2 regions of the Candidatus Clostridium eludens genome follow, and region 2 is predicted to be linked to the other one. Evidence: riboswitches for the same ligand, from Rfam matches in the RefSeq annotation. Region 2 holds a riboswitch; the other holds the start of a gene.
The links. Region 2 has a riboswitch for glycine ahead of gcvT (glycine cleavage system aminomethyltransferase GcvT). Riboswitches for the same ligand answer to the same signal wherever they lie in the genome.
Positions count from the first base shown of each region.

Region 1: another riboswitch for glycine. It lies ahead of ACJDU8_RS13990 (ACT domain-containing protein); the one in region 2 lies ahead of gcvT (glycine cleavage system aminomethyltransferase GcvT).

Region 1 is NZ_JBJHZX010000020.1:38,876-45,687, forward strand. Features, by position in the region: gene ACJDU8_RS13965 (HD-GYP domain-containing protein) at 1-5, opposite strand, end outside; gene ACJDU8_RS13970 (metal ABC transporter substrate-binding protein) at 248-1,198, shown strand; gene ACJDU8_RS13975 (DMT family transporter) at 1,295-2,182, opposite strand; gene ACJDU8_RS13980 (dimethylarginine dimethylaminohydrolase family protein) at 2,442-3,293, shown strand; gene ACJDU8_RS13985 (PFL family protein) at 3,491-4,849, opposite strand; gene ACJDU8_RS13990 (ACT domain-containing protein) at 4,868-5,137, opposite strand; glycine riboswitch at 5,363-5,454, opposite strand; gene ymfI (elongation factor P 5-aminopentanone reductase) at 5,644-6,387, shown strand; gene ACJDU8_RS14000 (response regulator transcription factor) at 6,494-6,812, shown strand, end outside.
Region 2 is NZ_JBJHZX010000007.1:63,806-70,617, forward strand. Features, by position in the region: gene lplA (lipoate--protein ligase) at 1-382, opposite strand, end outside; gene gcvPB (aminomethyl-transferring glycine dehydrogenase subunit GcvPB) at 383-1,846, opposite strand; gene gcvPA (aminomethyl-transferring glycine dehydrogenase subunit GcvPA) at 1,843-3,162, opposite strand; gene gcvH (glycine cleavage system protein GcvH) at 3,180-3,560, opposite strand; gene gcvT (glycine cleavage system aminomethyltransferase GcvT) at 3,573-4,658, opposite strand; glycine riboswitch at 4,778-4,866, opposite strand; gene ACJDU8_RS06570 (EAL domain-containing protein) at 5,033-6,283, opposite strand; gene thiC (phosphomethylpyrimidine synthase ThiC) at 6,513-6,812, opposite strand, start outside.

The DNA of each region.
Region 1 (6,812 bases), on a different contig from region 2:
TTCATGGCTAAACCTCCCTTTAATAGTGGACATCTTCAATTTCAGATACCTTATGTTAATGCTTTATACCTAATTTTAACACAATAAAATAAACTGATAAACCATTATATTTTAAGTAAATGTAAAAAAATAAAGTAAATGAATGTTTGCATTGTTAAATTACATTATGTAAAATATATGTGTTATGAATTAATGTATAGTAAATATAAATATTATGTGGAAATTGTGTATTGTTTTGCATATGGAGGTGATAGGATTGAGAAAAGTATTAGTTTGGGGCATACTTTCTTCTATGTTATTTTTTACTGCATGTGGAAGTAACAAAAATTATAAAGATCCAACCAGTATTAATAAATTAGAAATAAGAAAAAATATAGAATTAAATATAGTAACTACAGATAAACTTTTGTATAATATGGTAAAGTCCATAGTAAAGGATAGACATATAGTAGAGTATATGTTTAATAATAGAGAAACTGAGGTGAATTTTAAATTTACTGAAGATAGTATAAACAATGTATCCAAGAAAGATTTGTTTTTTTACGTTGGGGCAGGTTTTGAGCCTTGGATAGATACTTTTGTGGATAAATTAAATAAAAATAAAGTTGGAGTTATAAATGTTTCCAGGGGTATAGGGCTATTATCCTATAATAAGGTAGTAAAATATAACGATACAGTTTTAAAAGATAATCCATATTATTTTACTAATGTGGACAATTACATAATAGCACTTATGAATATAAGAAATGCAGTCCAAGATAAGGATCCCAGAAGCAGGGATTTTTATGAGAAAAACTTTTCTGAGGTATTAAAAAATTTACAAGATTATAAACAAAAATTAAATTTAATAGATAATCAGTTAAGTAATTATAACTTTATTACAGTTGAAGATGAATTAAATTATTTTGTAAAGTATAATAATTTAAATCTTTTAGATGTAGGTTGTGGAGAGAACAACATAATTACATTGAATACATCTCAGCAAAAAAATTTAGAGCAAAAGTCAGATAATAATAATTTAATAATTCTTTATAATGATGATTCGGTGATCAAAAATAACGAAGAATTGATAAAAAAGTATAATATACCTGCTGTAAAGATAGAGGTTTATAATGGAGATTTTAGTTATGAAGAAACCCTTACTAATAATATCCATACATTAGAAAATATTTGTAAAACTAATAAATCTGGAACATAAAATGTTAATTTTAGTTTACATCCAGGATGGTGGTAGTGATTATCCCCCACCTTGAAGAATATGGGGGTGTCAGCCAGTATGTGGTATTTCATTTGGTTAAGTATGAATTTTTATTTTTTTAAGAAAATTTAATTTAGTAGTTTGTGTTACAATTCCAGTAAAAATAAGTATACAGCCTATTAACATCTGGAAACTCATAACTTCATTTAAAAGGATTACTGCAAATATCCCCCCGAAGGCTGATTCTAAAGTTAATATAAGGGCTGTACTGGTAGAAGAGATATACTTTTGGGCAATATTTTGAACCAGAAAGGGTATTACTGTTGTAAAAATTGTTAAGTAAGCTATTGATTTTAACACTTTTAAATTTGGCTCAATACTAAAAGATTCAAAAATTCCCGTAAGTGTGATAAATAACAAGGATGTAATTGAAAACTGTATTATAGTTAAAATTATAGGATCTGAATCTTTATTAAAGTATTCAATTGCAATCATGTGACAGGCAAAGGAAAATGAACACAATATAGAAAGTAAGTCTCCTTTATTGATATAAAAAGAGCCATTTAAAGTAAGCAGTCCTATGCCAAATACTGCAAGTACTGCACCAAGAACCGAGTAAATATTAGGAGGGGCCTTATATATTATCCAACCCAAAAAGGGAACTATAAGTACATAGGCTCCTACTAAAAAGGACTGCTTTGACGCAGTTGTGTAAAATATTCCTATAACTAAAGTTAAGAATGCAAAAAAAAGAAATATTCCAATTAAGATTCCATGGAGTATATCTTTTTTTGTTATATTCTTCAGTTTATTGGGAAATAAGATAAATAAAAAAATTGTAGATATACCAAACCTTAAGCTCATTAATGTAAAAGGTTTTATATCATTTAAGATATCTTTTATAATTGCATAACTTGTCCCCCATAATAGAGCTACTAATCCTAAGGTAATTGAAGATATAATTGATTTTCTTTTATAATTCATAAGCTGTCTTCTCCTTTCTCAAAACTGTCTTTTTAAGTACTTTATATTAAGTATATATCTTTTATCCATAATTGTTAAGAAGAACTTATCCAGGTGTGCAGCAGGCTTACTTTCCACTTTGAATAAGATAGAAGTATTAATTAATTACTCTCCTTGGGATAAAAATACTATATATTTATGGTGCGGTATTATAAAAAATAGATTAAAAGTACATATTAATAAATATAGATATTATTATGTTGAAAGGAGCAGCATTTTTATGGGTAATTGTTTTGTGAAAAATTCTACGGGTATTTTAAAAAAAGTATTGCTTTGTCCTCCCAATCATATGAAGCTTCACCCTATTAATGTTATATCTGAAAATTGGATTAGGAAAGGTATTGGGCTAGATATAGATCGTTGTATTAAAGAACATGAGGAACTAATACAGGCATATAAAGAAAATGGTGTAGAAGTGGTTTTAATGGAGCCAGATGTAAGGCTAACTAATGAGGTGTTTGCAAGGGATTTTGGTGCCTGCATAAGGGAAGGGTATATCTTAGGAAATTTTAAAGAAGTAATTAGAAAAGGAGAAACAGAAGCTTATAGGATTAAGATGGAGGAACTTGGCATTCCGTGTATTGCTCAAGTTTCCAAGGGTTTTTTTGAAGGCGGAGATTTCTGGTTTCTGGATTACTGTACGCTGGCTATAGGGGTTATTGACAGAACTGATGAAACCGCCATAGAAGAAATTAAAGATCAGCTTAGTAAATTTGCATATAATATAATTCCCGTAAAATGTGAAGAGGATAATTTACATTTAGATATGTGTTTTAATATTGTAGAAGAAAAACTAGCGGTGATATGCAGAGAGGCTCTACCTGACAGCTTTATTAAAATATTGGAAGAAAAGAAATTTTCTTTAATTGATATTTCGCAAGAGGATGTGTTTAAACACTATGGTAACTTGCAATCTTTAGGTAATGGGAGAGTAATGTCACTTAAATCAAATAAAAAGGTTAACGAAAAATTAAAGTCCTATGGTATTAATGTAATAGGTTTGGATATTAGTGAAATACTTAAAAGTGGTGGGGGACCACATTGTATGACATTTCCTCTAATCAGAATATAATTGACAATTTAGGTACAAGATGTTTTGATTATATTGCTATTTTGGGTTTAGTGTTTTTTCATTTTGGGGTATATGGTGAAATGGTTAATTACATATGGACTTAAAATTTTGATACAAATAATTGAAATATAGTGAAAATGTAATGTATATTTTCACTATATTTCAGTAAATTTAATTGGTATTTAAGGTGCTTTAAATTAATTTCTGAAGCTGTGGATAGGAGCAGGGATCCTTCCGCCTCTTGATATAAAGGCTTCACTGGAAAATTTACTTACAGCCATTATTGGGGCTTTACCTAAAAGTCCGCCAAAATTAGCTTCATCTCCAACTTTTTTACCATAAACGGGAATTAATCGTATGGCGGTTGTTTTGTTATTTATCATTCCAATAGCAGCTTCGTCTGCAATTATGGCAGATAAAGTTGATTCAGGAGTATCACCTGGTATTCCGATCATATCCAGTCCTACGGAACATACACAAGTCATGGCCTCTAATTTTTCAAGGTTAAGGGAACCTACATTTACTGCATTTATCATTCCTTCATCTTCACTTACAGGTATAAATGCACCACTTAGACCTCCTACCTGAGAAGCAGCCATTATACCACCTTTTTTTACAGCATCATTTAGAAGTGCTAATGCTGCAGTAGTTCCTGGACATCCGCAGCTTTCAAGTCCCATTTCCTCTAGAACTCTGGCCACACTATCTCCTACAGCAGGGGTAGGTGCTAAAGATAAATCTACTATGCCAAAAGGAACTTTTAGTCTCCTTGAGGCCTCTCCAGCCACCAGTTGACCCATTCTGGTTATTTTGAAGGCAGTATTTTTTATTGTTTCCGCTACTACATTAAAGTCTTCTCCTTTTACTTCTTCTAGTGCACATTTTACAACACCAGGGCCGCTGACTCCTACATTTATTATGGAGTCAGCTTCTCCTATTCCGTGAAATGCTCCTGCCATGAAGGGATTATCTTCAACAGCATTTGAAAATACTACCAGTTTGGCGCAGCCTATACTTTCATTTTTTCTTGTAAGATAGGCAGTTTTCTTTATTATCCTTCCCATGTCCTTTACGGCGTCCATATTTATTCCTGATTTTGTGGTGCCTACATTTACAGAGGAACATACTTTTTCAGTAACGGATAGTGATTCTGGAATGGATTCAATTAATATTTTATCACCTTTGGAGTAACCTTTGTGTACAAGGCATGAGAAACCACCTATAAAATCAATACCCAGTGTTTTGGTAGCTTTATCTAAAATTTTTGCATATTCTACATAATCTATATCAGAACTTGCTTGAGCAATAAGAGAAATAGGAGTTACAGATATTCTTTTATGTATTATTGGTATACCGTATTCCACTTCAATTTCTTGTGCAGTTTTAACTAGATTTTCAGCATGTTTAGTTATTTTGTCGTAGATTTTTGTGCGTGCATTTTTACCATCACTATCTATGCAGTCTAAAAGGGATATTCCCATGGTAATGGTTCTTATATCTAGATTCTCTCTATGGATCATATTTATTGTTTCTAGTATGTTTTTAGTATTGATCATTTTATTCAACTCCTCAGTTTAAATCTCATGCATGGAAGTAAATATATCTTCTCGTTGAATTTTGATAACTACACCAATTTCATCTGCCTTACTTTCAAGGGAAGCTTTTAATTTAATAAAATCTAATTTCATTTCTGATAAATCTACAAGCATTACCATAGTAAAATAATCTTCTATAAGAGTTTGATTGATGTCTAAAATATTTATATTATTTTCATACAATATAGATGTCACATTATAAATAATACCAGTTTTATCTTTACCAATTACAGTTATGAATGCCTTCATTTTATATTCACGTCTCCTTTTTATATTATACAGGTATTTAGTGTGCTCTCCTGCTAGAGCATATTATTATACTAAAATAAATTATAGGTTTAGTCAAAAATTTTAAATATTAATTTATTTTATACTATTTAAGAAAAATAAAATGAGACTAAAAATAAAATTAGTCTCTGGAAAACAAAGTTTTAAGTATACAGCTGCAAAAAATACTAATTGCTAACTTAAAACATGAAATCCCCTGTCCTTTTTACCTGAGAGTTTCACCAAAATTTTGGCTTTCCCCTTCGGCGCCCATAAAGAGTCTCTCCAGAGGTTCGTCCAATAACGGTTTACAAATTTAATCCCATTACCTTCATCCGTCCGTATTAAATTACTAAAATGATTATAACATGTTTAAAGATTCAATTCAAATTAATTTGGTATAGAAATTGTGAATGTACTATAGAGCTATGGTGTATAATGTTAATTATTATTTTTAAAATATAGTTAGATAAGGAGTGAAATGGTATATGGAAAATTTAGCGGGTAAAATAGCAATAGTTACCGGGGCCTCTAGAGGTATAGGCAGAAGTATTGCAGTAAATTTAGCCAGATGTGGTGCTGTTGTAGTAATAAATTATATTCAAAACAAAAAAGAAGCTTTTAAAACTTTAAATATGATAAAAGGAGCAGGTTCTACAGGAATAATTTTGCAGGGTGATGTTAGTTTATATAGTAGTGCCCAAAAAATAGTAGAAAGCACCATAGAGAGTATGGGTAAAATAGATATATTGGTAAATAATGCAGGGATCTCACAAATAGGACTTTTTGTAGATATGAAGGAGGATGAATGGGACAATATAATAAACATTAATTTTAAAGGGGTACTTAACTGTACTCATTGTGTGTTAAAACATATGGTTCCTAAAAAAGCAGGTTCTATAATAAATATATCCTCCATGTGGGGAAATGTGGGAGCATCCTGTGAGGCAATTTATTCTGCATCTAAAGGAGCTGTAAATCTTTTTACTAGATCCATTTCCAAGGAAATGGGACCCTCTAATATAAGGATAAATGCCGTTGCACCTGGAGTTATTGATACGGAAATGAATTCATGGCTAAAAGAGGAAGAAAAAAAAAGCCTAATGGAAGAGATACCTATAGGCAGATTTGGAAAAGGTGATGACATAGGAAAAATTGTATGCTTTTTAGCAGGAGAGTCATCCAGATATATAACAGGACAGATAATAACTGTAGATGGAGGTATGATTTAAATAGTGTAGAATGGCAATTTCCATAAAGTAATATTTAGATTAAACGATAAATAAAATAGGTTATAGGTGTTTATTTTAAAAATTAAAATATTGTAGGATGAAAATTATGTATAAAATTATAATGTTGGATGATACGGCTTATGTAAGATATAGAGTAAAAGACATCTTGAAAAATATAGGCATGGAGGTATGTGAGTCAGCAACTTCTTTTGATTTTTTTAATAAATTATATGATAATAAAAAAGAATTAAATTTAATAATATTGGAAGTAGGGCTTAGTAGTGAAGATGGTTTTAGTGTACTGAGAAAGATAAAGGGAAGAAATTTCAATATGCCTGTAATGATACTTACTAAATTAAGTACGAGAAGTTCCTTTATAAGGTGTATAAAAGAAGGAACTTCGGATTATATATTAAAACCTTTTA
Region 2 (6,812 bases):
CTACCGTAATATCATTTCTGCCTGTTTTCTCAGCATGAATTCCCAGCTTTTTCACAGCCTGCACAATCACCTGAAGCTGCCTATCTACACTATAATTATCCTTTCTCATTAAAAATGTAAAATTGAGATTACCCAAATCATGATATACAGCCCCGCCTCCTGATAACCTGCGGACCAAGTATCCTTCGTCATTTTCAAGTTCTTTTACTTTACATTCCTTCCAGCAATTTTGATTTCTTCCTATAACCACTGTATGACGGTTTTGCCAGAGGTACAAAATACACTCTTTTTCTCCCACATGGAAGGTTAGATATTCTTCCAGTGCCAGATTTTTATAGGGATAAGTCTCTATTCCCTTTATAAACAATAGTTTTTCTACCATTTATAAACCATCCTTTCCAGCAGTATTTTTGTCTTCTATATAATAGCGAAGTTTAGGTTTTGTGGCTGCAAGTACTTCATCGGGCCTGCGAACCAATGTATTATATGGATATTCATGCATCCTTTCTGGTGATTCTTCTGCTTTTTTATATATTTCCTTAAAAACATAAATAGCATGATCAAGCGTTTCTTTTGTCTCAGTTTCAGTTGGCTCCATCATCAACGCCTCATGAACGATCAATGGAAAATATATTGTAGGCGGATGTATACCATAATCAAGCAGAGCTTTTGCAATATCCAGTGCTAAAACCCCAAGTTCATTCTTAATTTTTTTCATGGTTACAACAAACTCATGCATACAAGTTCTGTCATAAGCCACATCATAGCAATCAGACAACTTTACCCTCATATAATTGGCATTTAGTACTGCATTTCCAGCCGTTTCTGGAATTCCTTCTCTTCCCAGCATCATAATATAAGTAAGAGCTTTTACAACTACCAAGAAATTCCCATAAAATGACTTCATATCTCCTATACTTTCTGCTGCCTTATTTAATACATAAGTCCCATCTTTCCGCTTTATAGCTTTTTTACCTGGAAGAAATTTTTTCAAAAAACCCTTACAGCCTACAGGTCCACTTCCAGGTCCTCCTCCTCCATGAGGTGCAGAAAATGTCTTGTGCAGATTAATGTGCACAACATCAAACCCCATATCTCCAGGTCTTACAATGCCCATAATGGCATTTAAATTGGCACCATCATAATAATTTAATCCCCCTGCCTCATGGACCATCTGGGTTATTTCCAGAATATTTTTGTCAAATAAACCTAGGGTATTTGGATTAGTAAGCATGAGACCTGCAGTATCTTCACCAAGTACTTCCTTTAATTTAGCTATATCCACGCATCCATCCTCACCAGAAGGAATGCTGATTACTTTGAATCCAGCCATAGCAGCACTTGCAGGATTAGTTCCATGTGCTGAATCCGGTACTATAATTTTATCTCTTTTTTCATCATTCCTGCCCTCATGATAGGCCTTAATCAAAAGCAGTCCTGTTAACTCTCCATGTGCACCGGCTGCAGGCTGCATGGTCATAGCATCCATTCCCGTTATTTCGCATAAATACTGCTCTGCCATATAAAGTACCTGAAGGCAGCCTTGTACCGTATCTTCCGGCTGCAGAGGATGTATACCCGTAAAACCGGTTAGTGATGCCATATCTTCATTAATCTTTGGATTGTACTTCATGGTACAAGATCCAAGGGGATAAAATCCATCATTGACCCCATGAGATCTCTTGGATAGACTGGCATAATGCCTACTGATTTCACTCTCTGATAGTTCTGGAAGATGCATTTTTGTCTCTCGAAGTGCACTGTCAGGAATTACGCAAGGCACGTCATTTTCAGGTAAAATGCTGGTACTTCTTCCGGCACTCCCTTTTTCAAATAATAATTTCATTTTTTATGCATCTCCTTTACAATGTGAACCAATTTATCCATATGTGCTTTAGCATTTAATTCTGTTGTACACCACAGTATTTCATTCTCTCCAATAGGAAGTCCTCCTAGAATACTTTCCTTTTCCAGTTCCTTAAGGATTTCCTCTGCATTCTTATCTGAAACTGTTACAAACTCATGAAAAAATTCATATGGATACTTTAATTTCAATCCCGCTTTTTCTAATTCTTTTTGAAGATAATGAGCCTTGGATGTACATTGAATAGCCGTTTGCCTTATACCTTCATTTCCCATAACAGCCATATAAACTGATGCAGTCATTGCACATAGTGCCTGATTGGAACAAATGTTGGAACTTGCCCTTTCCCTTTTGATATGCTGTTCTCTTGCCTGCAGAGTCAGTACAAAAGCTCTCTTTCCATCCATATCCACAGTCTCTCCTACAATACGTCCAGGAAGTTTTCTCATCATTTTAGAAGTAGCTGCCATAAATCCAAGATAAGGTCCCCCAAAAGATAAAGGCATACCAAGGGGTTGACCCTCTCCCACTGCAATATCCGCACCACATTCGCCTGGTGTTTTTAAAATACCAAGAGAAGTAGGATTACAACCCATAATGAAGCTGGCTCCTTTTTCGTGCACCAGCTCTGACACTTTCTCCCCATCTTCTACAATGCCATAATAATTTGGCTGCTCCATGTAAAAGCATGCTGCTTTATCGTCCAGCATTTCCTTAAGTGCTTCATTGTCCATAATACCATCTTTCTCAGGTACAATAAAAAGGTTTGTACCGCTGCCAAAGCAATAAGTTTTAATAGTACTCATAACCTGTGGATTTATAGTTTGGGATACATATACATCTTTTCTTTTTTTATTTCTACACATGGCTACTGCCTCTGCTGCTGCACTGGCCCCATCATAAACTGATGCATTGGAAATGTCCATGCCAGTAAGTTCACAAATCATGGTCTGATATTCAAAAATGGACTGTAAAATTCCCTGACTGATTTCTGATTGATAGGGAGTATAAGCAGTTAGAAATGTTTCTTTTGCCGTAACACTTTTTACAATAGAAGGTATATAATGATGATACGCTCCGCCACCTCTGAACATATATTTAAAAATACGATTTTTTTCAGCTATTTCTTCCATTCTAGCTGATGTCTCCATTTCAGAAATTCCTTGAGGCAATTTCAATTCCTCCTGAAGCTTTACTTCTTCTGGGACATCGGCAAACAATGCATCAAAGTTTTTATATCCTATTTCATTTAACATTTCCAGCTGTTCTTCTTTTGTATTTGGCACATAAGTTCCCATAGGATTACCTCCATTTGCTATTCTTTTTCACTATTTACAACTGCCTCATATTCTTCAGCTGTCAATAATTCTTCTTTATCACTAATTTCAGCAATTTTTACAAGCCATGCTTCATAAGGAGCTTCATTAATCCACCCCGGCTTATCCAAAAGCTCTTCATTAACTTCTTCCACAACACCACTTACTGGTGCATATACATCTGACGCAGCCTTAACAGATTCCACATCTAAAAATACCTCTCCTACGGTAACTTCATCACCTTCTTCTGGAAGATTGACAAATACCAGATCTCCTAGTTCACTCTGAGCATAGTCAGTTAAACCAACTAAAGCCTTATCTCCTTCTATTTTTACCCATTCATGTGATTTAGTGTACATAAGTTGCTTTGGAAAATTCATATCTCATTCCTCCTATTTATTCTTTTTATAAAATGGCAAACCTACTACTTCTGCTTCTACTTTTTTTCTTCTTACAAGCACTGTCACTTTTGTTCCCGGTTTGCTGTAATCAGGAAAAATCAATGCCATAGCTGCCGGATAGCCAATATATGGACAATGGGTTCCAGATGTGGTTATTCCAATGAGGTCATCACCTGCATAAATCTCCATCTGTTCTCTTATAATACCCCTTACTGTAACTTTCAATCCTACCCTCTTTCTCACCGGTCCTTTTTCTTTCAATGCATTTTTACCGATAAAATTTTCTTTTTCCATTTTAACGAACATCCCAAGTCCTGCTTCTAAAGGTGTTATTTCATCATTCATCTCGTGGCCGTATAGAGGCATGGCAGCTTCTAAGCGCAGTGTATCCCTAGCACCCAGCCCGCAGGGAATTAACCCTTCTTCTTTGCCGGATTCTAAAAGAAATTCCCACATTTCTGGTGCATCTGAAGCTTTCATATAAAGCTCATATCCATCCTCTCCTGTATATCCAGTTTTGGAAATCATGCATTTTATGCCTGCTATAGTACAATCAAATTTGCCGCTGTAATATTTCTTGGGTATTTCATCTAATTTTGCTATCTTACTTATAACTGCCGGTGCGCCAGGCCCCTGCAGAGCAATTTGTGCTACTTCGCTGGAAATGTCCTCAAATACTACATTTCCCTGCTGATGTGCTTTCATCCAGGCATAATCTTTATCTTTATTTGCAGCGTTAACAACCAGCAAATAAGTATTATCTTTTACTTTATATACAATCATATCATCCACTACGCCGCCTTTTTCATTGCACATGGGACTATATCTTGCCTGACCGTCATACATTCCTTCAAAGTTATTAGTAAGTATATAGTTCAGATTCTTTAATGCATCCTCACCCCTGCAAATAATTTCCCCCATATGAGACACATCAAATAAACCACAGGCTTTCCGTACTGACATATGCTCTGCTATCACTCCCTTGTCATATTGGACTGGAAGCAGGTAACCGGCAAAAGGTACCATTTTCCCTTTGTACTTTATGTGTTTTTCATAAAGTGGTGTCTTTTTTTCCATTGCTTCATCCCCTTTTCAATAAAAAAAGTGCATAAATAAACACTCTGTTTATTTATGCACTCTGTCTTTATACCTGAAAGATTTTAGCTTCTTCGGTGAATTATTACTTTCCAGAGTTTCGTCAAAATCCAGTCCTTTTACCTGAGAGTTTACTGCAGCTTCCCCTTCGGTGCTGCCATATTGTGGCAGTCTCTCCTAAATTCATCATCCGAGTATTATATTTTATAGACTAAAATGAAATTTTTATTAATAAAATATTAGCATAGCCTTTTTATGGTGTCAATAAAATTTTGTATTAATTTCCTAAATTTTATCAATCATTATTTGCAATAAAAAAATTAATATATAAAATTATTGATAAATTCATATAATTTTCAACTTCTTGTAATATCTACACATAATATGTATTTCTTATAGTTATTATGTGTAAATATTCTAGATAATGTTATACAAATTTCCCCTGTGGCATAAGATATATATGGCTCAGAAAAATAACTGTGCATCTTAGAATTCATAAGTTCATAGTAATATCTTTTTAGAGAATTATCTTCTCCTTTTATTGCAGGAGAAAATACAATGCCTTCACGTTGTATACTATTTTTTTCTTTAGCAAAAATTGTATTGGTAATTTGAATTCCAGCTTCATCAAGAATGTACGCACATTCAATATCTAAATCTTTATACCTATTAATAAACATTGAAATAAACTTATCAAACCTACTAATAGGATTTATTTTAAGTTCTCCAATAAAATTATTTAAAAACTTATTAATTTTATACTTATATAATCTATTTTCTTTGCCTCTTAAAATTACATATTCCTTATAACTAAGTGCAGCACTTTGAATTTTAGCATTAACTCTTTTAATTACGCTGCCATTTATAAACTCAGGTTTTGAAAAAAAATATCCTTGAATTAAGTGAGCTCCAAATTCAATTACATAATTAAGTTCAATCTCAGTTTCTATTCCCTCAGCAACAACTACTGCACCTATCCTATTAGCTAAACCTGCAATACATTTAAATATCTCCTGTTTATGGTAACTATCCTGAATATTCCTTACCAGTAATGAATCTAATTTTATGATGTCAGGTTTTATAATTGAAACTCTATCCATATTTGAAAAACCTGTTCCCACATCATCTAAAGCAATTAGAAATCCCTTTTTTCTATAATTATTAGTAAACCTTTCCAGAGCACTTAAATTACTGGCACGAGATTCATTAATTTCGATTACAATATTTTTAGGTGAAACCCTATTTTCTAATACCTGGTTAAAAAGATGATTTGAGCCTTCGGCTTCTTCTATAACAGAGGCATCTACATTTATAAACAAATACCACTCATCATTCATGTTGTACACATTTTCAAAATTCTCAATACACTTTTCCCTACATAATCTATCAAGTATAGTTGACAGGCCATTATTACGAGCATATTCAAACATTTTAAGTGGAGGTATAATTTCCGAATTTAAAATATTTATTCCTCTGCTTAACGCTTCAAATGCTACTATTTTTTTCTTTACTAAGGACACAATTGGCTGATACTTAACAAGTATTCTTTTATTATCTATAACCTCTCTTATAATACTAACTTCATTAAAACCGTCATATTCAATCATAATTTATAGCTCCCCTATACTATTCAAGCAAAAATCTTTAAATATCAATGAAGTACCTGCAACTTCCCATATCTGTCATATTTACAGTGAATATTATACCATTTATTTTAAAATTTTTTTATATTCTTTATTACAATAAAGATATAATTATTATGTACAGATGCCAAATTAAGATGATGTAAAAAACTCACGCAAAGTTAAAAAACTTCATGTGAGTTTAAAAACAGCCCTAATCTTCTTCCCTTAAAATATTTATGTTCTTTCCTTCCATCACCTTATTCATATTTCTCACAGCACACATTTTTCCACACATAGTACAAGTATCTTCATGCTCTGGCATAGATTCTTTTCTATATCTCCTTGCCTTTTGCGGATCAATAGCTAGATTAAACATTGTTTCCCAATCAAGCTCTCTTCTTGCCTTGCTCATTTTATAATCCCATTGCTTTGCGCCCTTTATATTTTTACTTATATCGGCAGCATGTGCTGCTATCTTAGAAGCTATAATACCTTCTTTCATATCTTCAAG